DNA from 3 places in the Actinoalloteichus sp. AHMU CJ021 genome. Region 1 is predicted to be linked to each of the others. Evidence: riboswitches for the same ligand, from Rfam matches in the RefSeq annotation. Region 1 holds a riboswitch; each other region holds the start of a gene.

Region 1 (10,019 bases):
CCCACCGCGTCCTCGCCGCCGACTACGTGACCACCGAGGACGGCACCGGCGTCGTGCACATCGCCCCCGCCTACGGTGAGGAGGACAAGGCGGTCACCGACGCCGCCGGCATCGAGCCGGTGACCCCGGTCGACGCCAGGGGCCGCTTCACCTCCGAGGTGTCCGACTACGAGGGCCAGCAGGTCTTCGAGGCCAACCCGAACATCATCCGCGACCTGCGGGACGGCACCGAGGGCGCCTCCGAACAGGGCGCGGTGCTCCTGCGGCACGAGACCTACGACCACGCCTACCCCCACTGCTGGCGGTGCCGCAACCCGCTGATCTACCGGGCGGTGTCCTCCTGGTTCGTGCGGGTGACCGCGTTCAAGGACCGCATGGTCGAGCTGAACCAGGAGATCACCTGGTACCCCGAGCACGTCAAGGACGGTCAGTTCGGGAACTGGTTGGCCGGCGCCCGGGACTGGTCGATCTCCCGCAACCGGTACTGGGGTACGCCGATCCCGGTGTGGGTCTCCGACGACCCGAGCCACCCCCGGGTGGACGTGTACGGTTCGCTGGACGAGTTGGAGCGGGACTTCGGGGTGCGGCTGACCGATCTGCACCGCCCCTACGTGGACGAGCTGACCCGACCCAACCCGGACGACCCCACCGGTCGGTCCACGATGCGCCGGGTCCCGGACGTCCTCGACGTCTGGTTCGACTCCGGGTCGATGCCCTACGCGCAGGTGCACTACCCGTTCGAGAACGCGGACTGGTTCGAACACCACCACCCCGGCGACTTCATCGTGGAGTACATCGGCCAGACCCGTGGCTGGTTCTACACCCAGCACGTGTTGGCGACCGCGCTCTTCGACCGGCCGGCGTTCCGCAACTGCGTGTCGCACGGGATCGTGCTCGGCTCCGACGGGCAGAAGATGTCCAAGTCGCTGCGCAACTACCCGGACGTCAACGAGGTCTTCGACCGCGACGGTTCCGACGCCATGCGCTGGTTCCTGATGGCGAGCCCCATCCTGCGCGGCGGCAACCTGATCGTGACCGAACGGGGAATCCGGGAGTCGCTGCGCAAGGCGGTGCTGCCGCTGTGGAACTCCTGGTACTTCCTGTCCTTGTACGCCAACGCGGAGTCGTTGACCGGGGTGTCCTACGCGGACGGGGAGGAACTGGCCGCCGCCGGGCGCGGCGTCTCCCGGCACGTCCTCGACCGCTACGTCCTCGCCAAGACCCACGACCTGGTGCGGCGGGTCACCGAGCGGTTGGACCACTACGACATCGCCTCGGCGTGCGCGGAGGTCCAGGACTTCCTGGAGGTGCTCACCAACTGGTACGTGCGTCGGTCCCGCGACCGGTTCTGGGCCGGGTCCCAGGAGGCGGTGGACACCCTGCACACGGTGCTGGAGGTGACCTGCCGGGTCGTCGCCCCGCTGCTGCCGATGACCTCGGAGGCGGTGTGGCGCGGCCTCACCGGCGGCCGATCGGTGCACCTGACGGACTGGCCGGACGCGGACTCCCTGCCCTCGGATCCCGACCTGGTCGCGGCCATGGACCAGGTCCGGCAGGTGTGCTCCTCGGCCCTGGCCGTGCGGAAGGCGGCGCGGCGCCGGGTTCGTCTCCCGCTCGCCAGGCTGACCGCCGTGGTCGCCGACCCGGGGGCCTTGGCGCCCTTCGCCGACCTCATCAAGGACGAGGTCAACGTGAAGGAGGTCGAGCTCACCGACGACGGCAGCTCGTACGGTTCCTTCGAGCTCGCGGTCAACGCCAGGGTGGCCGGCCCCCGACTGGGCCGGGACGTGCAGAAGGTCATCCGCGCGGCCAAGGCGGGGGAGTGGCACGAGGCCGAGGACGGCACGGTGGTCGTCGCCGGTGTGGAGCTGCTGCCGGGCGAGTACGAGCAGCGGCTGGCGAAGAACGTGGACGACGTCGAGTCCCTGCCGGGTAACGCGGGGCTGGTCGCCCTGGACACCGAGGTGACACCGGAACTGGCGGCCGAGGGCGTCGCCCGCGACCTGGTCCGCGTCGTGCAGCAGGCCCGCCGCGACGCGGGTCTCGACGTCTCGGACCGGATCGGGTTGGCGGTCGAGGTGCCGGCGGACCTGGTGGCGGCGGTGACCGCCCACGAGGAGTTCGTGCGGGGCGAGACCCTGGCGGTGTCGCTGTCCACCGCCATCGAGGAGGGTGCGCCCGCGCTCACCGGCACGGTGGGCGAGGGGACCTCCGTGCGGGTCTCCGTGACCAGGGTGTGAGCCCTCGGGCGCCGCGGCCGGTGGGAACGTGTCCCGCCCGGCGGCGCCCGGCGGGACCACCGACGAGGTCCCGGCCGCCGGGCCGGTGACCGACCGGCGCGGCAGTCGGGGCCGTCGTCCCGTCCCGCTCCCGCCGGGACTGGGCGAACCGGTCGTCCGCCGCGCCATGGGCGCCCCCGCTCGGGCGTGGCGAGCGGTGCGGGTGGGCCGTGGTGGTCGTGCGGGGGGACGGACGGGCCGTCCCGCCCTCCCATGCCGGGAAGGGGAGCCGGTGGGGCGCGGTCCCCGGTGCGGGGCCGTCAGCCGAGGCCCGTCGACGAGGGGTCGCAGGCCCCGGCGGCCGCCTGCCCGGTGTGGTGGCCGCTCCCGTGAGCCGGGACGCGTCTGTCCCAGGGGCGGTCCCCGCCCCTGTTCCCGCACCGCCACCTCGGTGGCACCGGGCCGTCGCGTACCCACTGGTCGACGCGATCCATCAGGTCAGTTCTGGTTGAAACCAGCCCTCCGTCCCGTAGGTGCACGCACCGCGACCGCGCCGGTGATCCACCGACGCCATCCAGCCGTCGGTGTCGCCGTCCGCGCGGATCACCTCAGCTTCCGGTCAGGTCCGCCCCTCGGCCAGGGCCGGCGGGCTCGCGGTCGCCGGAGTCGGGTTCCTGCTGCTGCCCGTGGCGCCCAATCCCCTCTCCTACCCGAACCTGGCGATCGGGCTGGCCCTGTTGGGCGCTGGCGCGGGATCACTGGCCATCGCCTCGGCCATCATCATGTCCGGAACACCCCCGGAGAAGGCCGGCAACGCCGCCGCCATCGAGGAGACCGCCTACGACCTCGGCACCGTGCTCGGCGTCGCCGTGCTCGGCAGTCTGGCCTCAGTGTTCTACCGCGCCCAACTGGAAGTCGGGCTGGGGGAGGCCGATGTCGGGGGTGTTGACGCCGGTCCGGCCGGGGAGCCCCTCGCCGCGGTCCTGGAGCTGTCCTCGGAGTCCGGGGTGCCCGAGGTGGGTGCGGCTGGCGAGGGCGGCGTTCGGCGAGTCGCTGGCGACGGTGACCCTCCTGGCGGTGCCAGTCGTGGCCTGCCTCCTGGTGCCCCGGTCCCTGGACCTGACGAGACAGCGGCACTGATTGGGCGGCTCGCCCGCCGCGGGCCCACCAGCACCCCGACCGCGCTCGGCTCGCGTGTCGGGGCAGGGTGGTCGGTGCGGGCGGCCGGTCGGGACGCCCGGCGGAGGAGGTGGACGGTCGTGTTCCGTTTCGCGGTGCGTGTCAAACCCGGCGCGCGACGAAACGTCGTCGGGGGCAGGTGGGACGGGGTCCTGGGGCCGGCGTTGGTGGTGGCGGTGGCCGCCCCGGCGGTCGAGGGCAAGGCCAATGAGGCGCTCCGCCGCGCGGTGGCGGACGCGTTCGGTGTCCGCCGCCAAGCCGTGCGAGTGGACGCCGGGGAACGCGGTCGGGACAAGTGGCTGGTCGTCGACCTCGACGAGACCGCGGCCGAGGACCGCCTGCGCACCCTGCTGGAGGGCTGATGCCGGCGGCGACCGAGGAGGGGCGGACGACGGTGCCCGGGCGGGTCCAGCGCGGGGGTGGCTGTTCCGGTGGGTGCGGTCGGGCCGGCTCCCAGTGGCTGGGAGGCCCGCTGGACAGGTCGGGCGGCGGCGGTTAGGTTCTGCCGCAGGTCATGAGCGCCAGCGCCAAGCCCCGGCTCGCTGGCCGGCAACCCTCCTCCGCGGTGGGGTGCTCCGGGTGAGGACCAGGCCCGAGCCGTGTGGTGTCGGGCAAGCGCGGGGCCTACCACCGGGTCCCCCCTGGATCCGAGGAGGTCGTGCCATGTCGTCCGCACCCACCACCGCCCGCCCGTCCCGCCTCGCGCCCCCCGCGTCGGCCCTGCCGCCGGTGGTCGGTGCGGACCTGCGGGTCCCGCTGGTGACCGGCGGGGATGTCCCGTACGCGAACCTCGACCACGCGGCGAGCGCCCCCTGCCTTGAGGCGGTGCGGGACGCCGTCGACGCGGTCCTGCCCTGGTACGCGAGCGTCCACCGGGGAGCCGGGTTGCTGTCGCAGGCGTCGACGAGGATCTACGAGAACGCGCGGGCGACGGTGCGCCGGTTCGTCGACGCCCCGCCCGACCACGACGTGGTGTTCACCCGCAACACCACCGACGCGATGAACCTGGTCGCCGCCGTGTTGCCGGTGGGGACCGTGGTGGTCACCTTCGACACCGACCACCACGCGGCGCTGCTGCCCTGGGCCGGCCGCCGGGTGCGCCGCGTCCGCGCGCCGCGTACCCGGGGTGAGGCGGTGGCGGCGCTGGAGGCGGAGCTGTCCGGGCTGGTCGCCGACGGTGACCGGGTCGCCGTGGTGCTCACCGCCGCGTCGAACGTCACAGGTGAACTGTGGCCGGTGGCCGAGTTGGCCGAGGTCAGCCGTCGGCACGGAGCCCTGTCCGTCCTCGACGCCGCGCAGTGGGCGCCCCACCGGCCCGTGTCGGTGTCCGAGCTCGGGGTGGACTTCCTCGCCTTCTCCGGGCACAAGGCCTACGCGCCCTTCGGCTGCGGGGCGCTGACGGGGCCCGCGCGCCTGCTGCGGTCGGCGCCGCCGTACCTGCGGGGTGGAGGAGCGTCGGCCCTGGTGGAGTCCGTGGGAGCTGATCTGCGGGTGACCTGGGCGGCCGGTGTGGAGCGCCAGGAGGCCGGGACGCCGAACGTGGTGGGAGCGCACGCGCTCGCGGTGGCCTGCGAGACGCTGTCGGGGCACTGGCGGGGGGTGGCCGAGCACGAGGACCGGCTGGCGGGAGCACTGCGGGAGGGCGTCGCGGCCGTGCCGGGGGTGCGTCCGCTGCGGCTGTTCGACGATGCCACCCCCTCGGTGGGCGTCGTCAGCTTCGGCGTCGACGGGATCGACCCGGGGTTGCTGGCCGCCGCGCTGTCGGCGGAGTACGGGATCGGGGTGCGGGACGGGGCGTTCTGCGCGCACGTCGCGACCGAGCGCCTGCTGGCCCGGGCGGGGGTCGGTGGGGGACGCGCGGTGCGGGTCAGCGTGGGCCTGGGAGCCACCGAGGAGCACGTCGACCGCCTGCTCGCCGCGCTCCGGGCGGTGGTGGCCTCGGGGCCGGCCTGGTCCTATGCCCAGCGGGACGGGCGCTGGGTGCCCGTCCCGGACCCCCGGCGGTTGCCGGTCGGGCTCCTGGGGGACGGGCCCGCCTGAGCGCGGGTGGCCCCACCGAGCGGCCCGGGGCTGCCCGACCAGCGCCCGCTGGCCGGTGTCGACGCCTGTGACCAGCGTCGATGCCGGTAGGTCACAATGACTGGGTGACCGAGACCGGCCCTGCGGGGTCCAACGCCGACGACGATCCCGCCAACGCCGACGCGGGAGCCGTCGGCGGACCCAGCGGGCCCGCCGTGCCCCCTGGTGGGGGGTCGCCGAGACGACGGGTGGGCCTGCTCGCGGTGGTGGCCGGGGTGGCGTTCGCCCTCGACCTCGTCACCAAGGTCGTGGCCGTCGCCCAGCTGGAGGGGCGGGAGCCGGTGCGGCTGCTCGGTGGCGGTGTGTACCTGGTGCTGCTGCGCAACCCCGGCGCCGCCTTCTCGATGGCGACGGGCATGACGTGGCTGCTGACCCTGGTCGCCGTCGGCGTGGTCGTGGGTATCATCTGGATCGCGCCCCGGTTGCGCTCGGTGGGTTGGGCCCTGGGGTTGGGCCTCATGCTGGGCGGTGCGCTGGGCAACCTCGCGGACCGGATCTTCCGTTCCCCGGCGCCCCTGCACGGCCACGTCGTGGACTTCGTCTCGTTGTTCGCTCCTGACGGCAGCGTGTGGCCGGTGTTCAACGTCGCCGACTCCGCGCTGGTGGGCGGGGTGGCGCTGCTGGTGGTGCTGGCCGTGCTCGGCCGGGACTACGACGGGAGCACCGTCCGGGGGCGCGCCGACCAGGAGAAGACGACCACCGCCGAGGGAGACGACCAGCGATGAGCGACACCCGCACCTTTCCGGTGCCCGACGGACTCGACGGGATGCGGGTCGACGCCGGCCTGGCGAAGCTGCTCGGTCTGTCACGGACGGCCGTGGTCTCGATCGCCGAGTCCGGTGGCGTGGTGATCGACGGTGCTCCCGCGGGCAAGTCGGACCGGCTGGTGGCCGGTTCGTGGATGGAGGTCCAGCTCCCCCAGCCGGAGCGGCCGGTCGTGGCCGCACCCGAGCCGGTGCCGGGCTTGCGGATCCTCCACGAGGACGAGGACGTGGCTGTCGTCGACAAGCCGGTCGGGGTCGCCGTCCACCCGAGCCCGGGCTGGACCGGGCCGACGGTCCTGGCGGGGCTGGCGGCGATGGGGTTGCGGATCGCGACGTCCGGTGCCGCCGAGAGGCAGGGGGTGGTGCACCGGCTCGACGTGGGCACCACCGGGGTGATGGTGGTCGCCAAGAGCGAGACCGCGTACTCGACCCTGAAGCGGGCGTTCAAGGAGCGGACGGTCTCCAAGATCTACCACGCGGTGGTCCAGGGTCACCCTGATCCGACCAACGGCACCATCGACGCCCCAATCGACCGGCATCCCCGGCACGACTACAAGTTCGCGGTGGTGGCGGGGGGCAAGCCCAGCGTCACCCACTACGAGGTGGTGGAGGCCTTCCGGGCCGCCTCGTTGGCCGAGGTGCGGCTGGAGACCGGGCGGACGCACCAGATCCGGGTGCACTTCGCCGCGCTGCGGCACCCCTGCGCCGGTGACCTCACCTACGGTGCCGACCCCACCCTCGCCCAGCGGCTGGGGCTGACGCGGCAGTGGCTGCACGCCAGGCGGCTCGGGTTCGACCACCCGGGCACGGGGGAGTGGGTGGAGTTCACCAGCGAGTACCCGGACGACCTCGCCGAGGCGTTGCGGCGGCTGCGTTCGGAGAGTTGACCGCCGGGCGGTGGTCCCCTGGCGCGGGCTGTCCCGGCCCGGGCCCAGCCGGTCGGGCGTGTGCCGACGCAACGGGTCGGCCACGACCTCGGGACGAAGTGACCGGAATGGGTGGATCATGCGCCGTCACCGTCTAGCGTGGTGGGGACGGCTGTGAGCCCGAACGGGACCGACTGGGGAGACGTCGTGCGGCAAGGACGAGACGAGCAGTACATCGAGGCGGGACGCGGAAGGCTGGCGGGGCCGGAGGAACCGCCCACCCCGCCGATGGGGTTCGCGCTGCCACCGGTGGCCGTGGGGGCCTCGGCCGGCGGCGCGTCGATGGCCGGGGGCGGTCGGCGGGACCCCTTCGACCCGCCGACCGAGCCGACCCCGCGACCGCTGGTGGACCAGACGGCGGCTGGCCAGGCGGCGCCGGCGGTGATCGGGGCCGAGGCGCCCGAGTCGGTCGAGGGCGAGACCCGGGACTGGCCGACGTTCAGCCGGAGCCGTGACGACGACCGGGAGGAGCCCGACGGCAGGGCTGGCTGGGTCGGCCGCATGTTCGGCCGCCGCGACGCCTGACCGGGCGGAGCTTCGCCGGCGTCACCCTCCGGGGCCGGCGCCGCGCGGGCGGCCCGCTCAGTCCTCGTCGACGGTCCAGGTCAGGGTGCGGTGGTCGGGGTCGGGTCCGGGGCTCCAGCGGACGGAGGTGACCCGGGTGGTGTCGGGCAGCACGTACACCGAGTGGCCGCCGGCGGTCTCCCCGGGTCCCACTCCGATGCGGTAGGCGGGCCGGGAGGACAGGGACACGGGGGCCTTCGACACCGGTTGGTCGTCCTCGGTCACCAGGACGAGGTACAGGTCGGGCAGGGCCGCGAACGGCAGGGGGCCCTGGTTGGTGATCTCGGTGTGGACGACGACGGCGCGTTCGCCCTCCTGGAGGGTGTACCCGGCTGCCTCGAACAGGAAGTTCGCCGGGTCGACGACCTCCAGGAGCTGGATGCGGACGCGTTCGCCCTCGACGCCGTGCGTCTCCAGGGCCGTCCCGACCTGACCGGCCCGGGGTGGGGTGGGGGTGGCAGCCGGAGGGCCGTCCCCTCTCGCCCACGACGCCGACTGCGGTGGACCCCACACGCTGGCGGGATCCGAGGGCGCCCCCTCCTGCGCGGCCGGAGCCGGGTGCGGGGGCGCGGCCGGGCCTGGCGGCGGTGCGGGGAACGGGCCGCTGGGTGGCGCCTGCCCCGGCGGTGGGAAGCCGGGTGCCGGGTGCGGGTAGGGACCGCTGGCCGCGCCGGGGTGGTGCGCCGGGGGGTAGGCCCCGCTGGCGCTGCCCGGCGGGGGGTAGGGGCCGCTACCGCTGCCCGGGGGAGGGTAGGAGCCGCTGGGCGTGCCGTGCACCGGGTAGCCGGGCGGGGCTGGCGCCGGGTAGCCCGGTGGCGGGCCGGGCGGGTAGGACTGGTACTGGTGCTGCGCCCAGGCTCCGGCCGCCATCAACACGTTGCGGATGGCCTGTTGGTCGCACTCCACCCCGACCACCAGGGGGAGGCCGGCGGCGGACAGGGCCGCCAGGCGGGCGGCCACCTCCCGCACGTCCATGCCCAACCGGTGCGCCATGTCGGTGACGGACGCGCGACCGGCCTCGGCGATCAACGCGAGTAACCGGGTGTCGACGGGATCAGGACCAACCACGTCAGGCACGCTACCTAATCATGGGGGCCGCCCACCGGGCGGAGCCGACAACGGTGGCTCGTTCCCGTAGCGGGACGGCGCGGGAACGGGGGTGCGGCGGCATCATTCCCACCAGAAGGTCCAGGAGTGGTGCCCCACGATCTGCCGGGCGTAGTCGCCCAGGTTGCCGACCCCCTGGTCGATGCTGTCGGGGCAGAACGACCAGTGCTCGGCCGCCACGGCCAGGGCGTGCTCCGGGGTCTTGGGCGGCGCCGCCACGCTGAGGTCCAGGGTGTCGAACCCGAGCCGGACGACGCGCACCCCGAACCGGTCCTCCCAGCTGCGCAGGATCGCCGACAGGGGGGCGGTGCGCTCCGAGTAGTTCACCGGCCCCATCCAGCCGATCTGGGCGAGCGCGTCCGCGCCGCGCGACGCCGCGACGAGCCCCAGCCGAGCCACCCCGTCGGTCAGTTCACCGGCCAGCCAGTCGGCGACCTCCTCCGGGGGGCGGTCGGGCACGGCCCTGGGGGCGAGGCCGGGGAAGTCGGGGCCGAAGGGCAGCAGCTGTTCGCTGACGTCGTGTCCGCCGCCGGACGGGGCGGCCGATTCGGCCCACCACTCCGCCATCAGGGCCCGCGCGTCGTGCCGGTCGACGCGGGACACCGGTTCGGGAGCGAGCTCCCCGGTCTCCCACGGCTCACCGCCCTGGAGGTCACTGGGGCGCAGCAGCAGCGGCCACAGCCCGGTCTCGGGGTGGAGGGCGCGGTACCGGGCCCACGTCCCAGCCCCGGCGGGGTCCCGGCTGAGCCACAGCGCGGGCCGCACGGTGGACAGCCGGTAGCGGGCGAAGCTCTCGTCGGCCCAGATGAGCTCGCCCGGCGGCAGGTCCGGTGGGAGGGGCCGCCCGTCCCCGCCCTCGGGGAACAGGGCCGCCAACTCGTCCGGCAGTGATCTCGTGTCCGCCTGATCCACCACGTCGGGTTCTCCCGGATGTCGTCCAGTGCTCGGGTCGCCCCTTGCGTTGGGCCTGCCGATATTCTCACGCCAAACCGACGACGAGCGTGATCATCAGATCGTGGGGGCCGCGGCCGCGCGCGACCACGCAGGGTGCGGGACGTGGCGGCTGTCGGACGAGGAAGATCACCCGCGAGGGGGCCAGTCGGGCAGGCCGGTGAACCTCGGCGAGGCGGTCCGGGCGGGCGTGCGACGGGGCCCGCCCCCGACGCGCGGGAACGGGCCCC
Region 2 (10,019 bases), 320 kb from region 1:
GCCGGGGAACTCCCGGTGGATCGCCAGTCCCAACGCGTCCCGGTAGAACCGGAGGCTGCGGTCGCGGTCGACGGGGCGCACCAGCACCCGGCTGCCGAGAACCTCCATCGGGGCTCCCTCCCTCGGATGTCGACGGGCCGTCGGCGCCGACGGCCCGGGGGTCCTCGTCCATGCTCCCCCAGGAGGCGCCCGAGGTGGTCACGAGAGGCGGCGCTCCTGCCCATCGCGACGCCGTCGACGCCCTCACGTTGATCGACCGGCATTCCGTTGCCAGACTGATCACCCCCGTTCTGTCCGTTCTGTCCGGGCAGCGGCCCCAGCGAAAGGGAACCTCGTGCGCGTACGCCGGTACACCTCCGCCGACCGCCCGGCCTGCCTGGCACTGGCCCATCGCCTGCGGGAGGGTGTCGCGGAGTGGCGTGACCCCGGGGCCGTCACGGCGACCGCGCGGGACTGGTTGGCCCGGTCCCTGGACCTGGCCACCAGCGACCTGAGCCCGGCGTTCGTCGCGGAGGTCGACGGCCGCGTCGCCGGCGTGGTGACCGTCAGCGAGCGCCGGCACTTCACCGGCACCGCCGAGGTCCACGTCGCCGAGCTGGTGGTGGACGAGGGGCTGGAGGGGCGGGGCATCGGGAGCGCACTGGTGCGCACGGCCGAGGAGTGGGGACGGACCCGGGGTCTGCGCCGGCTGAGCCTGGAGACGGGGGCCGCCAACCACCGCGCGCGGTCGCTGTACGCGGCCCTGGGGTACCAGGAGGAGGATGTCCGGCTGAGCAAGGACATCGCCGGGGCCGCGGCCAGCCCGATCGAGGCGGACGGCGCCGTCGAGCCCCGGACGGGCGAGCCGGATGGCAGCCCGCTCGCCTCGTCCCGAACGAGGTGACCGCCACGGCCCCAGCGAGGTGACGGCGGACGCCTGACCGAGGTGACGGCGGGCAACCCGAAAAAGTGATATCATCTTGCTAGATGATCAGTCGCTCGCAGGAAAGGGCGTCCACCATGACCACTTCACCGCAGGCCGTCGCGGAGAGGGTGCCCATGCCCTCCCCCCAGTACCGCGAGCGGACCGCCTTCAGCCTCCCCGGCCTCCCGGTGACCGGCGCCCTGACCGTGCTGGTCCTCGGAGGGGGCGGTGCGATCGCCGCCGGCGTGAACGGGTCGGGGGTCCTGATCGGCGTCGGCGTCGTCGCCCTGGTGGCCGCCGCCCTCCTCGGTCCCGGCCTGGTGATGGTCCAACCCAACGAGGCACGGGTCGTCCAGTTCCTCGGCCGCTACACGGGGACGGTCCGCCGGGACGGCCTCCAGTGGGTCAACCCCTTCACCAGCAGGGCCCGGGTCTCCCTGCGCATCCGCAACTTCGAGACCTCCGTCATGAAGGTCAACGACGCCGACGGGAGCCCGGTGGAGATCGCGGCCGTCGTCGTCTGGCAGGTGGAGGACAGCGCCCGGGCCTCCTTCGAGGTCGACAGCTTCGTGATGTTCGTGGAGACCCAGACCGAGGCCGCCGTGCGGCACATCGCCACCAGCTATCCCTACGACAACCCCGACGACTCGGCGTTCTCCCTGCGCGACAACGCCGAGAAGATCACCGAGCAGCTCTCCGCCGAGATCTCCGCCCGGGTGGAGTCGGCCGGCGTGCGGGTCATCGAGTCCCGCATCACCCACCTGGCATACGCCCCGGAGATCGCGCAGGTCATGCTGCAGCGACAGCAGGCGAACGCCGTGGTCGCGGCGAGGTCCCGCATCGTCGAGGGCGCGGTGGGCATGGTCGACATGGCCCTTGCGAAGATCGCCGAGCAGGGCATGGTCGAGCTCGACGAGGAACGGAAGGCGACGATGGTCAGCAATCTTCTGACGGTGCTGTGCAGCGACAGGGCCACCCAGCCGGTGGTCAACACGGGCTCCCTCTACAACTGATCACTGTGGCTGGCCGCAAGAGCTTCCTCCTCCGACTGGACCCGGCGGTGCACGACGCACTGGTCCGGTGGGCGAACGACGAACTGCGCAGCGCCAACGCCCAGATCGAGTTCCTCCTCAGACGCTCGCTGTCCGAGGCGGGCAGGCTGCCGAGCCAGGCGGGCCAGCTGCCCCGCAGGGGACGCCCGCCCAAGAAGGTGGAGCCCGACGACGAGGCGTGAACCGCCCTGGCGCTTCCGACGCCGCCAGGCCGACGCGGTACCGGGGGACCGCGTCCCTGGTGGCGACGGCCACGCCCGGGGGCTCTCCCGGGCGTCCCGGCATGGGGTAGCATCGCCACCATGCGGCGTTATTGGCGGTTTAGCTGGCCGGCCCGGAATGGGCATGCCAGCGCCGTGACGCGCTGATTCCCACCATTCCGAGCCGGCACACGATGGCCGAGAGGCCAGTGCTGTCGTTCGCCGTTCGTTCTCCACGAAGGCGAGCCGGCTCGACACCGGTGGTGGGGTGCGGTCGGTTCGCGGAAAGGCTGCCCGCCGTGTCCCCCGCCCCCAGCGCACCCCCGGTCGACCAGCTGAACGACCAGCGGGTGCTCCGCGTACGCCCGCTGGCGTCCCCCGCGCTGCTCAAGGACCGCCTCCCCCTGACCGACCAGGCCCGGGACGTGGTGCTGCGAGGCCGCCGGGACGTCGTCGACGTCCTCACCGGCCGGGACGAGCGCCTGTTGGCCGTGGTCGGCCCGTGCTCCGTCCACGACCCCGCCGCCGCCCTCGACTACGCGACCAGGCTCGCCGCGCTCGCCGAGGAGGTCCGGGACCAGGTGCTCGTCGTGATGCGGGTCTACTTCGAGAAGCCCCGGACCACTCTCGGGTGGAAGGGCCTGATCAACGACCCGGGGCTCGACGGGAGCTACCAGGTCAACGAGGGCCTCACCCTCGCCCGTCAACTGCTGCTGGACGTCCTCGCGCTCGGCCTCCCCGTCGGCTGCGAGTTCCTGGACCCGATCACGCCGCAGTACATCGCCGACACGGTCAGCTGGGGATCGATCGGCGCCAGGACCGCGCAGAGCCAGGTCCACCGCCAGCTCTCCAGCGGGCTGTCCATGCCGATCGGCATCAAGAACTCCACCGAGGGTGACGTGCAGTCCGCGGTCGACGCGGTCCGCTCCGCCGCCGCCGAACACGTCTTCACCGGCATCAACGAGGACGGCCAGGCGGCCATCCTCAGCACCACCGGCAACGAGGACTGCCACGTGGTGCTCCGGGGCAGCGCCCAGGGGCCGAACTACGACGCCGCCTCCGTGCGGGCCACCCTGGAGCGCCTGGCGGCGGCCGGGCTCCCGGAACGGGTCGTCGTCGACGCCAGCCACGGCAACAGCGGCAAGGACCACCGACGCCAGCCGGCCGTGGTGGCGGACCTCGCGCGGCGGCTGGCCGGCGGCGAACGGGGTGTGCGGGGTGTGATGCTGGAGAGCTTCCTGGAGGAGGGGAACCAGCCGCTGGCGGACCCGGCGTCGCTGGTGTACGGGCGGAGCGTCACCGACGCGTGCCTCGGCTGGCCGGACACCGCCGACGTGCTGCGGACGCTGGCGGCCACCCTCCGGGCGGCCGACCCCACCCGCTCGGGAGCCGGCACGGGGTGACGGGAGGACGCGGAGGACGCGGGCTGGTCAGCCAGCGGAGGGAGCGCTGGACCGTGCCCCGGTCCGGGGAATCGGCGGGAAAGTGGTCAGGGGACAACACGCCGATTTCCCAACCGGTCAACGTTCCACCAATTCACACCAGCCCGCTGAATCCGTCGTCGAGGTAGGCCGCGAGATCCGGCCCCGCCGAATTCGCCAGCACGTGGCGCACCCACGCTCCCCGTTCGTAGGCCACCACGGCGAGGTCCCAGACCGAACCCATCGTCTGCGACCGCACCTCGCGGAAAGTGTGCGCGCTGTCGCGGGTCGAGGAGAACCGGCGCTGCACGAGGGTCGCGCTCCGCTCCCACCAGTGCACCTGCGTCAGGCAGTGCTCCGAGGTCTCGTGCGCCACCACGAACCCGACCCCGTGCACCTCCGAATCGGTCCCGGTCGCCGAGACCACCGAGACGGCCTGCGTGACGGCGGCGTCGATCACCTCACCATCCGGCTGTCTGGACCGGGCTGATATTCCGTAGCACTTGATCCGCCACCCCGCGACCGCCTCGATTCCCAGGAATCGGATTGGTCTGGGCTGATAGGAGTTCTCGCCAGCTGCCGACACGCCTGAAGATTCTCAACTCGTCGACGGTGTCTGTCGACCCGTGAGAACGGTTCGGACGACAGGATCGACGGGAACTCGCCCACCTGCCGCCGCCCCGGCGGCCGCCGGGGCGAGCGCCGCGCGGCCGTTCGGACCCGCCGGTCGCGCGGCCCGAGGGCTCGCCCCGCCCGCCGACCACGCGAACCGACTCGTTCCCCGCGCCCTGCCGAGCCGGTGGAACGGACGCGCGTCCGGCGGGAGCGCCCGCTCGGGCCCGCCCCGCGCTTCCGGGCCCGGGAGCCGAGGAGTCGTCCGCCACCCCGCGACGCCGGTGCGCCCCTTCCCGCGCCAGGCGGGCCAGCACCGGGAACCGCCCTCCCCCGAAAAGCGGCGTCGGACAGCCGGGGGCGAACGGCGGCGCCAGCACCCCTCGCCGCGTCGATCGTGGACCTCCCGAACCCGAACCACCCACGACCAGGGCGCGCCCGGGACACCCGCGTCCGAGAAGGCCCTCGCGACGGCCCGGGAGTGGGTCGACGACCAGCCGGGGCCGCCCTCGGCCTCACACCCCTCCACCCGCCGCCAGCGCGCCGTTGACCCCCGCACGGGCACCAGGACCACGCCCGGCCGGTCAGCCGCCCGTCGCCAACCGCCAAGCCAGGCTGACCACCATCGCCACCACCACCGTCAGGAAGACCCGCCGGATGAACTCGGAGCCCCGCCGGCTCGCCAGCATCGCGCCGGACACGCTGCCCGCCAGGTTGCAGACCGCCATCACCAGGCCCAGCCCCCACAGCACCTTGCCAGCCGGGATGAAGTAGCAGAGCGCCCCGATGTTCGTCGCGGTGTTGACGAGCTTCGCTGTCGCGGAGGCGTGCAGGAAGGCGTAGCCGACCAGCCCCACCAGCAGGAACACCAGGAAGGAACCCGTGCCGGGTCCGGCGAGACCGTCCCAGAAACCGATGGTCGCGCCGCCAAGGGAAGCCAGCAGGATCTGGTGCCGGCGGCCGAAACGCGGCGCTTCGACGCTGCCCAGCGACGGCCGACGCCAGGTGTAGACGCCGACGACGACCAACGCGACCAGCACCACGGAGTTCAACGCGACCGACGGGAGCAGGTTCGCGAAGGCCGCGCCGCCCACCGCCCCCAGGAACGCCACGACCGCCATGGGCACCGCCGTGCTCCAGTCGATCCTGGTCCGCCTGGCATAGGTCGGGACGGCGGACGCGGTGCCCACCACCGCCGCCACCTTGCTCGTCGCCAGCGAGAAGATCGGTTCCCCTCCCGGCATGACCAGGAGCAGCGCGGGCAACTGGATCAGGCCACCACCGCCCACGATCGCATCCACCGCCCCGGCCGCGAACGCCGCCGCGCAGAGCAGCAGCAGTGCCGCCAGGGACACGTCGGCGAAGCCCGGCCAGTTCAGCGCGCTAGTCACTCGAACGAGCGTACGAGGTGCGTGGCGGTGGTTCCGCGATGCCATCGACCGGCCACCACGACCACGCCGTCGGGTCGCTGGTACCGTTGTCCGCCGTGCCGTGCGGCATTCCGCCAGGGAGGAAACCCGCCACCGCTCGGACGGTCGAGTCACCACTCGACCTCGCGCCAGGTGGCGGCGCCAACACAGCGCGGCACGAACCACGTCGAGATCAAGGGGTGCCCTCGTGGCGAACATCAAGTCCCAGATGAAGCGGATCCGGACCAACGAGAAGGCCCGGCTGCGGAACAAGGCCGTCCGCTCCTCGGTGAAGACCGCCATCCGCAAGTTCCGCGAGGCCGTGGAGGCCGGCGACAAGGACAAGGCCGTGCAGCTCAGCCGCGAGGCCAACCGCAAGCTCGACAAGGCTGTCAGCAAGGGCGTCATCCACGCCAACCAGGCCGCCAACAAGAAGTCGGCCATCGCGCAGCGCGCCAACTCGCTCTGACCCGCGGACCGCGGTCACGTCCGGTGGGGGCCTCCCGTTCGCGGGGCGGCCCCCACCGTCGTTCCCGCCCCGTCGACGCCCCGGACTCCGCCACCGGACCCGGTCCGCGCCCTGGGGATCACCCCGGGTAGCTCCTCAGTCGAAACCAGGGCCCGCACGCCCGGCGTCCGGACCGGCACAGGTGAACGGGACGAGGAGCTGGTCCCCACCGGGCGGCGCGCACGACGGCCCCGACGAGGGCAGCCGCGGAGCGTGTGCGGGACATGCGCGGAGTGTGCGCTGGTCAGCGGGCGCGCTGCCCCGCGCGCTGGGCACGCGCCACCTCGAGCACCGCCCGTTCCAGGGCGTACGACGCGTCGGCCGCCTGCCCCTTCACCTCCCCGTTGAGGGTCGCCACCACCCGCATCGCCCGCACCAGCGAGTCGTCCTCCCAGCCCCGGATCTGGTTGCGCACCTTCTTGACCTTCCACGGCGGCATCCCCAGCTGCCCGGCCAGCCGGAACGGGTCCCCGCCGCCCGCGCCGCGCACCAGCGCGACCGAACGCACCGCGTCCGCCAGGGCGTCGGCGACCAACACGTGGGGAACCCCCAGGCTCAGCGCCCACCGCAACGCCTCCAGCGCCCCGGGGACGTCCCCGACCACCGCGCGCTCCGCCACGGCGAATCCGGTGACCTCGGCCCGGCCGCGGTGGTAGCGCCGCACCGTCGCCTCGTCCAGCGGGCCGTCGTGGTCCGACACCAGCTGCGCGGCCGCCGAGGCGAGCTCCCGCAGGTCCGAACCCACCGCCTCGATGAGCGCGTGCACCCCCGCCGCGTCGATGCGTCCCCCCGCCACCCGCACCTCGTTGCGGACGAAGGCCTCCCGATCGGACGCCTTCGTCACCTTGGGGCACTCGGTCACCTCCGCACCGGCCGAGCGGAGCGTGGCCGGCAACTGCTTCGCCAGCTTCGACCGACCACCACCCGAGTGCACCACGACCAGCACGACGCCCTCGGCTGGCGCACGGCAGTAGGCGGCCACGGCCTCGCAGATCTCCGCCCCCGCCTCCTGCGCGGCCTCGAGCACCACCACCCTCGCCTCGGCGAACAACGACGGGCTGACCAGCTCGGCGAGGTGGGGCGGGGTGAGTTCGGTGGCGCGGAGCCTGGTCAGCTCGGCCATCGGTTCCGCCACGCGCAGCTGGCGCAGGGTCTCCCGGGTGGCCCGTTCCACCAGCAGTTCCTCATCACCGAGGATGAGCTGGAGCGGGGCTGGCGGAGCGGGCTGGGGGGGCACGCCGGGATTCTCCCACGCAGGCCCGGACCGTCGCGCTCCCGCATTCCGGACACCGCTGGCCCCGGCCCACCCCCATGCCCTAGCGTGTGCCGCACAACCGAACAGCGCTCATCCAGAGGGGTAGAGGGATCGGCCCGACGACACCCCGGCAACCAGCGCCAGTTGGACGTGGCCCCACCACGCCGCTGCCGCACTCGGTGCCAAATCCGGCCCGCCCAGCGGGAAAGATGAGGAGAGGCCTCGCCATGACAGTCACTGCTGGCTCGAGCACGACGCCAGGAACCCGCCGCCCGCTCGACCTCGGCCCCGCCGTCGCGTTGGCCTCGAAGGAGAGCGGCCACCAGATCCCCCTCGCCCCCGAGTTCGTCTCCCCGGACGACTTCGCTCCGCTGGAGGTCGTGTACGACTTCGGTCGCGTCCGCCGCGAGGACATCGAGGCCGGGCCCCGCTCGATCTGGCGGTACAAGCGGTTGCTGCCGGTCCCCAGCGACATCGAGACCATCCCCAGCACCGACCCCGGCTGCACCAGGCTGGTGCGTGCCGACAGCCTGGCCAGGGAGCTCGGGGTGCGCCGGTTGTGGGTCAAGGACGACACCGGCAACCCGACGCACTCCTTCAAGGACCGCGTGGTGGCCGTGGCCCTCGCCGCCGCCCGGGAGTTCGGGTTCCGCGTGCTGGCCTGTCCCTCCACCGGCAACCTCGCCAACGCCGTCGCCGCCGCGGCCGCGCGCGCCGGTTGGGACTCGGTCGTGCTGGTCCCCTCCACGCTCGAACGGGCCAAGGTGCTCACCACCGCCGTGTACGACGGCACGCTCATCGCCGTCGACGGCAACTACGACGACGTGAACCGGCTGGCCACCGAACTGGCCGCCGAACACGAGGACTGGGCGTTCGTCAACGTCAACGTGCGCCCCTACTACGGCGAGGGATCCAAGACCCTCGGCTTCGAGGTGGCCGAACAGCTCGGGTGGCGGCTGCCCGAGCAGATCGTCGTCCCGATCGCCTCGGGTTCCCAGCTCACCAAGGTGGACAGGGCCTTCCGGGAGTTCGGTGAACTCGGCCTGGTCGAGCCAACGCCCTACCGGGTCTTCGGCGCCCAGGCCAACGGGTGCTCGCCCGTGGCCTCCGCGTTCAAAGCGGGACTCGACGTCGTCCAACCGGTACGACCGGAGACGATCGCCCGTTCCCTGGCCATCGGCGCACCCGCCGACGGCCCCTACGTCCTCGACACCGTGCGCCGCACCGGCGGGGCGATCGAGGACGTCACCGACCAGGAGATCGTCGAGGGCATCCGACTCCTCGCCCGCACGGAGGGCATCTTCACCGAGACGGCGGGTGGTGTCACCGTCGCCACCGCCAAGAAGCTGATCGAGTCCGGACAACTGGACCCCGACGCCGAAACGGTGCTGCTCATCACCGGCGACGGCCTCAAGACCCTCGACGCGATCAGCGACCACGTCGGGCCGAAGGCCACCGTGCCCCCCACCGCGCAGGCGGTGCACGAGGTGCTGGGACAGCCCGGTTCCTGATCCGGCCAGGTCCCGCCCCACGCGACCGGGGCGGGACCCCCGGCCCCACCCGAGGACCGCGGAGACCCTGGCCCGGGTGGGACGCCGTCCCACCCGGGTCACTCGGCGGTAGCCTCCCGCCACACCCGGACCCGAACCCCCTCCGGCCCCGGCCCGACGGCCAGGTGGCCGTTGAGGTCGGTGCGCACCACCGTCGCGCCCAACGCCCGCAGCTCGGCGATGACCTGGCCGCTCGGATGCCCGTACCGGTTGTCGGCACCCACGCTGATGATCGCGACCCGCGGGGCGACCCTGGTGAGGAACTCCGGGAGCGTGTACCGGGAACCGTGGTGCGGCACCTTCAGCACCGGGGCGGCCAGATCCACCCCCGCGCCCAGCAGGCCCGACTGGGCCGCAAGCTCCGCGTCCCCCGTCAGCAGCACCCGCCCCACCGAGGTGGTGGCCAGCAGGACCAGCGACGCGTTGTTCACCTCCGTTCCCGACGTCTCGTCGGCCACGTACCCGTCCAGCGGGCCCAGCACGTCGATGGCGAGCCCCGACCACCGCAGCCGCTGCCCCAACCGCAGCTCGACCAGGGGAACGCCCCTGCCCGCCGCGACGGCCGCGACCTCCTCGTAGGCCCAGGTCGGGGACCTGGCCGGCCCGAGCGCGACCGCTCCCACCCGCCGACCGGCCAGCACCCCGTCCAGCCCACCCACGTGGTCGGCGTGCAGATGGCTCAGGATGACCAGCGGGACGCGAGTGACCCCCAGACGGCGCAGGCAGTCGCCCACCCCGGTCAGATCCGGCCCGGCGTCCACGACCACCGCGCGCCCCGGCTCACCGGTCGCCAGCACCAGCGCGTCCCCCTGGCCCACGTCGCAGGCCACGAACGACCAGTCCGGCCCGGGCCACCCGGGGAAGGCGGTGCGCGCGGGGACCACCATCAACGCGCCACCCAGGACGACCCCGACCGCGGCCACCCGGAACCGGCTCGACCGGGCCGCGACCAGGACGACGGCCAACACCGCAGCCAACACCAGGCCGCCGCCCGCCCCGGCCGGCCAGGGCAGGGTGGGATGGGAGACACCCGCCGCCGTCCGACCCACCCAGATCAGCCACGACACCTCCGGCCCGGCCAGCCGGACGAAGAACTCCGCCACCCCGG
Region 3 (10,019 bases), 2.8 Mb from region 1:
GAGGCGATGCGGGTGGTCAGCGCGGCCAACAAGTACCTCTCCGACCAGGAGCCGTGGAAGCGCAAGGACGACCCGGAGCGCAGGGACACCATCCTGCACACCGCGCTCCAGGTGGTCTCGGACGCCAACACCATGCTGACGCCGTTCCTGCCGCACTCCGCGCAGCGGGTGCACGAGCTCCTCGGCGGGAGCGGTGTGTGGGCGGCGCAGCCCGAACTGCGGGATGTCGAGGACCTCGACGTGCCCGGCAGGGAGTACCCGATCCTGACCGGCGACTACGCGGCGGAGCAGGCCAGTTGGGAGTCCCGGGAGATCCAGCCGGGAACCCCGTTGAGCAAGCCGAGCCCGCTGTTCTCCAAGCTCGACCCGGAGCTGGGCGAGACCGGCCCGGAGTGGGCTCCGATCTCCTAGAGCGACCAGGCGCGACGCACGACGAGGCGGGACGGCGGCCACGGCACCGTCCCGCCTCCGCCGTGCCCACCGTCGGCCCGCCGCCGCATCCGTCCCGTGGAAAGGACCACGCCGTGAGTGACCGTCGCCAGCCACCGCCTGTCCCGGAACGCCTCGCGGCGGACACCGTCGACGCGCACACGCACCTGGACGCCTGTGGGGCGCGGACCGCCTCCGAGGTGGCCGCGATGGTCGACCGGGCCGCCTCCGCCGGCGTCACCCGGGTGATCACGGTCGCCGACGACCTCGACTCGGCCCGGTGGGCGGTGCGGGCCGCGCACTGGGACCCCCGGGTGTTCGCGGCCGTGGCCCTGCACCCCACCCGCACCGCCGAGTTCCCGGAGCCGGTCCGCGAGGAACTGGCCGCGCTGGCGGCCGACCCGAGGGTCGTCGCGGTGGGGGAGACCGGGTTGGACTACTACTGGGACTACTCGCCACCCGCCGCGCAGCTGGCGGCGTTCCGCTGGCACGTGGCGCTGGCCAAGAGCGTCGGCAAGCCGCTGATGATCCACGACCGGGAGGCCCACGAGGACATCCTGCGGGTCCTGGAGGAGGAGGGGCCGCCGGCGCACGTCGTCTTCCACTGCTTCTCGGGGGACGAGGACTTCGCGCGGCGGTGCGTCGACGCCGGCTACGTGTTGTCCTTCGCCGGCACCGTCTCCTTCCGCAACGCGCGCGACCTGCACGCCGCCGCGGCGCTGGTGCCCGAGGACCAGCTGTTGGTGGAGACCGACGCGCCGTTCCTCACGCCTCACCCGTTCCGGGGACGGCCGAACGAGCCCTACTGTGCCGCCTACACCGTGCGGGAGCTGGCACGACTACGTGGTGTGACCGAACTGGCGGTCGCGGCGGCCGCGAACCGGACGGCGGACCGGATCTTCGGGTTGAAATCGGTCACGGAACCGACGTCCACTAGTGCGAACGAGTGAATTTCTGGGTGATCGCGAGCACAGCCCAGGTTGATCTCTTGGCCCCCACGCCGAATGCCGTTACGGTCCCGAGATCGTAAGCCGGGATGGGGACACCGAGGTGGCTCCGCCGACGTGCGCGGTGCACGCCTACCAGGCGTCACCGACCGCCCCGCCTCGCGCGACACCCGTGGCGGGCGGGCGGACGGCGCTCCGCCGCGTCGCGGGACAACCGGTCCAGTCGTGGTTCTGGCGTGGCCGACGGCCACGCGTCGGGGTTGAGGGACGAACCGCAACGACCCCAGAAACACCTTGAGCCGCCCCTGCCCGGAGGCACGAAGGCTGGACGACAGGTGAACAAACGCACGTTTCTGCGCGCGGTGATCGTCGCTGTCCTGACCGTCCTGATCGGTGGTTCCGGTACCGCGATCGCGATGGACAAGTCCATCACGCTCACGGTGGACGACGAACAGCGGATCGTCCGCACCTTCGCATCGACCGTGGCCGGCGTCCTGGCCACCGCGGGCTTCGAGGCCGGCGAACAGGACGCACTCGCCCCCGCGGCGCAGGCGACCGTCGTCGACGGAAGCCAGGTGGTCCTCAAGCGCGGCCGACTGCTCACCCTCCGAGTGGACGGCGAGGAGCGCGAGGTCTGGACCCACGCGCTGACCCTGGACGACGCCCTCAACGAACTCGGCATGCCCACCAACGACGCCGAACTCTCCGTCGACCGGCACCAGCGCATCCCCCTCGACGGGATGACGGTCGACCTGAAGACCTCCAAGCTCGTCACGCTCCTCGACGGCGCGGAGGACCCCCGCCAGGTGGCCACCACCTCGGCCACCGTCGGGGAACTGCTGGCGGACCAGGGGGTCGCGCTGGAGGGCGACGACGAGGTCACGCCCCCCGCCGACACGAAACTCGTCAACGACCTCACCATCGAGGTCACCCGGATCCGCTCCGAGGAACGCACCGAGGAGGTCGAGATCACTCCCGACGAGGAGCGGATCGACGACCCGGAGATGGAGAAGGGTGAGGAGGAGGTCGAGGAGGAGGGCCGCCCCGGGCTGCGCGAACTGACCTACCTGGTGACCCTCGTCAACGGCGAGGAGACGGAACGGGAGCAGATCCGCGACGAGGTGATCCGCGAGGCCGAGAACAGGGTCGTGCGGGTCGGCACCAAGCAGCCGCCGGCAGCGGATGCGCCCCCGGTGCAGGACGGAGGGGTCTGGGACCGCCTCGCCCACTGCGAGTCCACCGGCAACTGGCAGATCGTCAGCGCCAATGGGCTCTACTACGGCGGCCTCCAGTTCAGCAAGCCCACCTGGGACGCCTACGGCGGCCAGCAGTACGCCAACTACCCCAACGAGGCGTCCCGAGAACAGCAGATCGCTGTCGCCACCCGGCTCCGCGACGCGAACGGCGGCAGCTACGGCTCGTGGCCGGGCTGCGCCGCCAAGCTGGGGCTGCCCACGTGATGACGTAGTGTCTCGCGGAGTGAACGACGATCCGCGCGGCGGAACCCCGGCCGGGTCGAGCGCGCTGCTCGGCCCGGCCGACGTCCGTCGGATGGCAGAGCAGCTGGGCGTCCGGCCCACCAAGAAGCTGGGCCAGAACTTCGTGCACGACGCCAACACGGTGCGCCGCATCGTCGGCGCCGCCGACCTGCGTCCCGACGACGTCGTGGTCGAGGTCGGCCCGGGGCTCGGCTCGCTCACGCTCGCCCTGCTGCCCGCCTGCCAGCGGGTGCTGGCCGTCGAGATCGACCCGGTGCTCGCCGACCGGCTGCCGCGCACCGTGGCCGACCGCGCCCCCGAGCTGCGGGACCGGCTCACCGTGCTCCACGAGGACGCCCTGCGCGTCACCGGCGACCAGCTCGCCGGGGCCACCGCGTTGGTCGCCAACCTCCCCTACAACGTGGCCGTCCCGGTGGTCCTGCACCTGCTCGCGGAGGTCCCCACCCTGCGCACCGCCCTGGTCATGGTGCAGGCCGAGGTCGCCGAACGCCTCGCCGCCGGCCCCGGCAGCCGCGTCTACGGGGTGCCCAGCGTCAAGGCCGCCTGGTACGCCGACGTCCGGCGGGCCGGCACGATCCCCCGGGGTGTCTTCTGGCCGGTGCCCAACGTGGACTCCGGGTTGGTCGCCCTCCACCGCCGGGACTCCCCGACCGGCGTCGACCGCGACGCGGTGTTCCGCGTGGTCGACGCCGCCTTCGCGCAACGCCGCAAGACCCTCCGCGCCGCCCTGGCGGGCTGGGCCGGCTCCGCCGCCCGCGCCGAACGCATCCTGCTCGCCGCCGACGTGCCGCCGGCCACCCGGGGCGAGCAGCTGCCGGTGGACGGCTTCGTCCGCATCGCCCGCGCCGAACGCATCCTGCTCGCCGCGGAGGTCGGCTGAGCGCCACGCCCACCGGACCGGGCGCCCGCTGCTCGGCCGGTCCACTCGCCCGTGGTCCCGGGTGGCGGGCCCGGGTGGCACGTGCCACCCCGGCCCCGGTTCGACCGGCGGTCCCGGTGCCCGCCGTGGCCGCCGGGAGCGGCTCGGCGCTCGAGGCTCCCCGAACCCCGGTCAGTCGCGGCGCAGGCTCGCCTGGATGCCGTCCAGCAGGCAGCGCAACGTCCACTCGACGTGGTCGTCCAGGTCGTTGTCGGTGGTCGCGCCGACCCACCGGGAGAAGGCCGGGTAGCGGCCACCGGCCGTGACGGACGACAGGTAGGGCCGCACCGAGTCCCGGAGTTCGGCCTCGTCGGCCAGCCCGCTGGACCGGCGCATCCGGGTCTCCTCGGCGAGCTGGAGCGCCGAGCCGATCAGGTGGCCGTCGAGGGCCGCGGTGATGCGGGTGAGTTCCCGTGCCGGGAGGCCGAGGGGTTCCAGCGCCGCCAGCCGGAAGTCCAGGTAGCGCAGGGCGTTCGGGCCGAAGGGTGGCCGCAGGTGCACGAGTTCGCCGAACCAGAGGTGCCGCCGGATCACCGACCAGGCCCGGTGGCAGAGCGGTTCCAGCTCCGACCGCCAGTCGCCGACCGGTTCGTCCGGCACGGGGATCTCCCCGTAGACGGCGTCGATCATCAGGTCGACGAGGCCGTCCTTGCTGCCCACGTACCGGTAGAGCGACATGGGGGTGGACGAGCCCAGCTCGGAGCTGACCCGGCGCATGGTGACGGCGGCGGCGCCCTCGGCGTCCGCGACCGCGACCGCGGCCCGCACGATCGCGGCCCTGCTCAGCGTGGTCGTCGTCCGGCCCGGCGGCTCCGGCAGGGTCCATACGAGCGCTCCGGGCTGTCCGGGTACCGCGTTGCTCAAGGGACACCTCCTTCGCGCGCATCTAACCATTGGTGTACTAAGTACATGTGATGTACGACGTACACGAAACTGAGGTCCTGATCGTGGGCGGCGGTCTGGTCGGGCTGTCCGCCGCCCTCTTCCTCGAGTGGCACGGTGTCCCCGCCGTGCTGGTGGAGAAGCGGGACACCACGTCGCCGCAACCCAAGGCCCGCCGGATCAACCTCCGGACGATGGAACTGTTCCGCCAGGTCAACGCCGAGGCCGACGTGATGGCCGCCGCGGCGGCACTCGCGGACTTCGAGGGGATGGCGGCCGGCCGGACGCTCGTGGAGGCGGAACCGCTCTCCTGGGGGCACGGCGAGGACGACCCGGCACCGGAGATCTCACCGTCCGACTCCTGCCTCTGCGCCCAGGACACCCTGGAACCCGTGCTGCGCGCCCTGGCGACCGAACGCGGGGCCGACCTGCGGTTCGGACACCGCGTGCTGGAGGTGGTGGACGACGGCACCTCCGTCACCTCCACCGTCCGCGACCCCGACGGCCGCGTCGGTGCCATCCGGGCGCGGTACCTCATCGCGGCGGACGGCGCGCACAGCCCGATCAGGGAACGGTTGGGCATCGCCAGGAGCGGGCGAGGGACCCTGGGGAGGTCCACCAACGTCTACTTCGAGGCCGACCTCTCCGCGCAGGTGCGCGGCCGGGAGTTCAACCTGTGCCAGATCGAGCACCCCGAGGTGCCGAGCATGCTGCTCACCGTCGACGGGGTCCGGCGCTGGCTGCTCATGGCCGACCCGGCCCCCGGCCGGGACCACGCGGGTTGGGCGCGGGCGGTGCGCACCGCGACCGGAGTGCCCGACCTGGACGTGCGCATCCTCAGCGCCCTCGACTGGGAACCCGGGATGTTCGTCGCGGACCGCTTCTCGGCCGGGCGGATCTTCCTCGCCGGCGACGCCGCCCACGTCATGCCCCCCTACCTCGCCGCCGGTGCCAACACCGGCATCCAGGACGTCCACAACCTCGCCTGGAAGCTCGCCCGGGTGGTCTCCGGTACGGCTCCCCGATCCCTGTTGGACAGCTACCAGGTCGAGCGCCACTGGTTGGGGTGGCTCACCGCCGACCAGGCCAGCGCGCAGACGGCGAACCTGCGCCAACTGGGCGTGGAGTCAGGGGACGGCACCCCGTCGCACGACCCCGTGGCCCTCCTCATGGGCTACCAGTACCCGGCCGGCGCCTTCGTCCCCGACGGCTCCCTCGCGCCGCTCGACCGGTTGGGGCTCACCGGGCAGCCGGGATCGCGACTCCCGCACCACAGGCTCGGCCCGGACCGGTCGGCCCTGGACCTCGTCGGCAGGGGACTGACCCTGCTCGGCGCCAGCGACACGTGGGAGCGGGCCGCGTCCGCCACGCCCGGGGTCGAGCACCGCCGGGTGGACGACCCGGCCTGGGCCGCGAGCGTGGGCATCACCGGCACCGGAGCGCTGCTGGTGCGCCCCGACCACGTGATCGCCTGGCGCTGCCCGACGGCACCCCGGGACCCCGCCGACACCCTCCCCGACGTGGTGGCCGCGGTTCTCAGCGGTCGGGGCTGACCCCAGCCGGTCGCGACCCGGGTGACCGGCGCGCGGTCGGTCCGCGAGGACCGGCCGCCCGGCGCCCGGCTCCGACCACCGGCCGCCTTCCGCCGAACCCCCGAACCGACCGGCCTCGGCGGGTGGGGGCGGTCGCCCGGTCCCGGCGGGGCGGGACGACTCCGGCCGGCGGAGCACCGGCCGACCAGGAGGCCCACCGCCCCGTCCGTCCCCCTTCGCGGGTGGGGGCACCCCGCCGGAGGGCGGTGATCACCCTCGGTGCTCGTTAGGCCGGTCGGGCAGTGTGGCACAGATCTACCCCCAACTACTTGCGGGCGGACGTTTCCGTTCGGTTTACTCATCGCGACAGCCCATCCGGAGCGGCCGAGAGACCTGGCTCGTTGACGCCGCAGCAACCACCCGTTCGCGGGCAGGTGCTAACGCCAGGATCGATGGAGCGAGCATGTTGATCGCCACCGCCCTGACCCGACGACGCGTGGTCGACCACGGCCGCCGGACCACGTCCGGCTGTCCACTCATGGGCAGCTGAAGGACGTCACCGGTCCCGCGGAACACCCCTGGTCCTCGTCTTCTTCCTGACCATCCCACCCGTACCGCCGCGCCCTCGCGCGCGGTCGCGTGTGGCTGGCTGCCGTCGTGTGGAGCGAACAATGATCACTGTCGAGAACCTCACCAAGAGCTTCCCCGGTAAGGGCGAGCACGTGCTCGCCCTGGACGGTGTCTCCCTCAGCGTCCCGGCCGGAACGGTCTGCGGCGTCGTCGGCCCGAGCGGCGCCGGCAAGTCCACCCTCGCCCGTTGCGTCGCCCTGCTGGAACGCCCCGACCGGGGATCGATCCGCGTCGAGGGCGTCGACCTGGTGGCCCTGCGCGGCCGTGAGCTGCGGGACGCGCGTCGCCGGATCGGCGTCGTCCCCCAGGGCGACTCCCTGCTGCGGCAGCGCACCGCCGCCGGCAACGTCGCCCTCCCCCTGGAGAGCGCCGGGGTGGCCGCGCCGGCCCGGCGCGCCAGGGTCGCCGAACTGCTCGACCTGGTCGGCCTCACCAACAAGGCCGGCAGCTACCCCGACCAGCTCTCCGGTGGCCAGCGGCAGCGCGTCGCGGTCGCCAGGGCGCTGGCGGCCAGCCCCTCGGTGCTGCTCGCCGACGAACCCACCTCGGCCCTCGACCCGGAGACGACCGGCTCGGTGCTCGCGGTGCTCGACCGGGTGCGCTCCGAGCTCGGGGTGACGGTGCTCGTGGTGACCCACGACATGGCCGTCGTCCGCCGCATCTGCGACGATGTCGCGGTCCTGGAGGGAGGGCGGGTCGTCGAGCACGGCAAGGTGCTGGACCTGCTCACCCAGCCAGGCAGCCGGATCACGGCCTCCCTGCTCCCCGAGGTCGACCAGGCCGGCACCACGCCTCGCGAGATCGGCCAGTACGACGTGGTCGCCGAGGTGGTCCTCGTCGGGTTCGCCGCCGTGGGAGCCCTGCTCCCCGAGGCGGCGCACCGCCACGACGTGGAGCTGGCCATCCTGGGCGGTGGGCTCACCAGGCTCGGTGAGACACCCGTCGCCCGCTTCAAGATCGGAATCAACGGCGAGCGCTCGGAACGGGCGCTGAGCTGGCTCGCGGAACGGGACGCCGTCATCCGCCGCGCGCCACGCGATATCGGAGGACTTGCCGCGTGAGGGAACCCACCCCGTGGGACCGGGTCTTCGACCTGGTGATCAGTGCCACCGGGGACACCGTCTACATGGTCGGCATCGCCACCCTGCTCGCCGCCCTCGGCGGGATCCCCCTCGGCATCGTGCTGCACATGACCTCGCCGACAGGGCTGTCCCCTCGGCGGATCACGCACCGCGTGCTGGGAGTGGTGGTCGACGTCGGCCGCTCGCTCCCGTTCGTGGTGCTCCTGGTGGTGCTCAGCGCGTTCACCAGGGCGCTCGTGCAGACGACCATCGGCCCCACCGCGGTCATCGTGCCGCTCACGGTGGGGGCGGTGCCCTTCGTGGCCCGGCTCGTGGAGTCGGCGTTGCGGGAGGTCAACGTGGCCGTCGTGGAGGCGGCCATCACCACCGGGGCCAGCAGGCTCCGCCTCGTCCGGAGCGTGCTGCTCCGCGAGGCGGGGCCCGCCCTGGTCGCGGCGATCGGAGTCACGGCGGTCACCCTGATCGGCTACTCGGCGATGGCCGGGGTGATCGGCGGTGGCGGGCTCGGTGACCTCGCGATCCGGCACGGCTACCAGCGCAACGACGAGCGGATCCTGCTGGCGTCCGTGCTGGTGCTCGGCGGGCTCGCCTGGCTCACCCAGCTGACCTCGGACTTCATCGCACGCACCATCGACCGTCGACGGTCGGCGTTGCGGGTGTGACACCCGCGCCGCCCCCGCCACCGGGGAGCGGCACACCAGCAAGTACACCCGTGCCGGGGACGACCATGCCCGGGCGCGGCAGACGCGCCTGCCCACGGGCCGGCGCCAGGAGAGAGGAAACCGGGAGTGCGACACCGTTCCCTGACCGCCGTCGCCATCGCGGCCGCCGCCGTCACCACGCTCGCCGCCTGCGGGAACAGCGAGACCGCGTCCGACGGGGGCGGTGACACCGACACCCAGGCCCCGGTCACCGCCGACGGTCCGCTGCGCGTCGGCGCGTCCGTCACCCCGCACGCGGAGATCCTGAACTTCGTCCAGGAGGAGTTGGCCGCCGACGCCGGCCTGGAGATCGAGGTCGTCGAGTTCACCGACTACGTGCAGCCGAACACGGCGCTGCGGGACGGGTCGCTGGAGGCCAACTACTTCCAGACGGTCCCCTACCTGGAGCAGTTCACGCTGGACCACGGTGGCGACTACGAGTGGGTCGAGGGCGTGCACATCGAGCCGCTCGGGCTCTACTCGGAGTCGGTCGACGACGTCGACGACCTGCCGGACGAGGCGGTCATCGGGCTGGCCAACGACCCGGCCAACCTGACCCGCGGCCTGCGGCTGCTCGCCGACAGCGGTCTGATCACGCTCGCCGAGGGCACCGAGGACAACGCCACCGAGCTGGACGTCGAGGACAACCCGAAGAACCTGCGCTTCCAGCCGCTGGAGGCGGCCCAGCTGCCGAGGAGCCTCGCGGACACCGACGCGTCGGTGATCAACGGCAACTACGCCATCGACGCCGGCCTCAATCCGACCGAGGACGCCATCCTCCTGGAGGACGGCGAGGAAAGCCCGTACGCGAACGGCCTGGTCACGCTGCCCGAGCTGGTGGACGACGAGCGCATCCAGCAGCTCACCGAGCTGCTGCGTTCCGAGGAGGTCCGCGAGTTCATCGAGGGGACCTACCAGGACGGCAGCGTCGTCCCGGCCTTCTGAGGCCAGCCCTCCCGTCGGGAGCGGTCATGACGTCCGTGCGGCCGTGACCGGAGCCCCCTCGGGAGCCGAGGCGCGATGCCGGCCCGCGTCCGCCGGATACCCTTTCCTGGTCGTGGCCCTGCTGGTTCACGTCCAGGGCTGGTGACGAGTCGTCCATCCCTCTCGGGGGAGGGGATGGACGACGAGCCCCCGAAGGGCGGGGGAGCCAGCCGCCGGACGCGGTCGAGGCCGCTCGTCGGGCCGCGCGTGCCTGGGAATGTCCCACCGTCGCTGTGATTCGACTCACCGCCCCCGGGTCGGCCGGGCGGCTCCTGCCCCGGTTCCGCGTCGGCCGCTGTTCGGGTGGATCTCGACGCCGTCGGTTCGGTGGACACCTCGTCAGGGCGGCCGGCCGCCGCCCGGACGGCCCAGCGCAGGGGACGAGCACGAGGAACACCGTTCGGAGGACGCCCG

Evidence for each region. Region 1 has a riboswitch for S-adenosylmethionine ahead of C1701_RS20145 (aminotransferase class V-fold PLP-dependent enzyme). Riboswitches for the same ligand answer to the same signal wherever they lie in the genome.
Region 2: another riboswitch for S-adenosylmethionine. It lies ahead of thrC (threonine synthase); the one in region 1 lies ahead of C1701_RS20145 (aminotransferase class V-fold PLP-dependent enzyme).
Region 3: another riboswitch for S-adenosylmethionine. It lies ahead of C1701_RS08200 (methionine ABC transporter ATP-binding protein); the one in region 1 lies ahead of C1701_RS20145 (aminotransferase class V-fold PLP-dependent enzyme).

The regions. Positions count from the first base shown of each region.
Region 1 covers NZ_CP025990.1:4,738,618-4,748,636, forward strand. The annotation lists gene ileS (isoleucine--tRNA ligase) at 1-2,240, shown strand, start outside; partial or broken gene C1701_RS28200 (MFS transporter) at 2,915-3,131, shown strand; gene C1701_RS20140 (DUF167 domain-containing protein) at 3,479-3,760, shown strand; SAM riboswitch class IV at 3,909-4,022, shown strand; gene C1701_RS20145 (aminotransferase class V-fold PLP-dependent enzyme) at 4,062-5,438, shown strand; gene lspA (signal peptidase II) at 5,666-6,202, shown strand; gene C1701_RS20155 (RluA family pseudouridine synthase) at 6,199-7,128, shown strand; gene C1701_RS20160 (hypothetical protein) at 7,315-7,692, shown strand; gene C1701_RS20165 (AsnC family protein) at 7,750-8,799, opposite strand; gene C1701_RS20170 (DUF4253 domain-containing protein) at 8,902-9,753, opposite strand.
Region 2 covers NZ_CP025990.1:4,423,512-4,433,530, reverse strand. The annotation lists gene C1701_RS18750 (VOC family protein) at 1-108, opposite strand, end outside; gene C1701_RS18745 (GNAT family N-acetyltransferase) at 335-883, shown strand; gene C1701_RS18740 (SPFH domain-containing protein) at 1,000-1,917, shown strand; gene C1701_RS18735 (hypothetical protein) at 1,923-2,138, shown strand; gene C1701_RS18730 (3-deoxy-7-phosphoheptulonate synthase) at 2,456-3,559, shown strand; gene C1701_RS18725 (hypothetical protein) at 3,693-4,037, opposite strand; gene C1701_RS18720 (sulfite exporter TauE/SafE family protein) at 4,774-5,580, opposite strand; gene rpsT (30S ribosomal protein S20) at 5,807-6,067, shown strand; gene holA (DNA polymerase III subunit delta) at 6,351-7,343, opposite strand; SAM riboswitch class I at 7,449-7,577, shown strand; gene thrC (threonine synthase) at 7,589-8,872, shown strand; gene C1701_RS18700 (ComEC/Rec2 family competence protein) at 8,971-10,019, opposite strand, start outside.
Region 3 covers NZ_CP025990.1:1,977,121-1,987,139, reverse strand. The annotation lists gene metG (methionine--tRNA ligase) at 1-411, shown strand, start outside; gene C1701_RS08225 (TatD family hydrolase) at 525-1,379, shown strand; gene C1701_RS08220 (resuscitation-promoting factor) at 1,712-2,836, shown strand; gene rsmA (16S rRNA (adenine(1518)-N(6)/adenine(1519)-N(6))-dimethyltransferase RsmA) at 2,928-3,755, shown strand; gene C1701_RS08210 (TetR/AcrR family transcriptional regulator C-terminal domain-containing protein) at 3,927-4,658, opposite strand; gene C1701_RS08205 (FAD-dependent monooxygenase) at 4,709-6,229, shown strand; SAM riboswitch class I at 6,577-6,667, shown strand; gene C1701_RS08200 (methionine ABC transporter ATP-binding protein) at 6,880-7,899, shown strand; gene C1701_RS08195 (methionine ABC transporter permease) at 7,896-8,582, shown strand; gene C1701_RS08190 (MetQ/NlpA family ABC transporter substrate-binding protein) at 8,709-9,566, shown strand.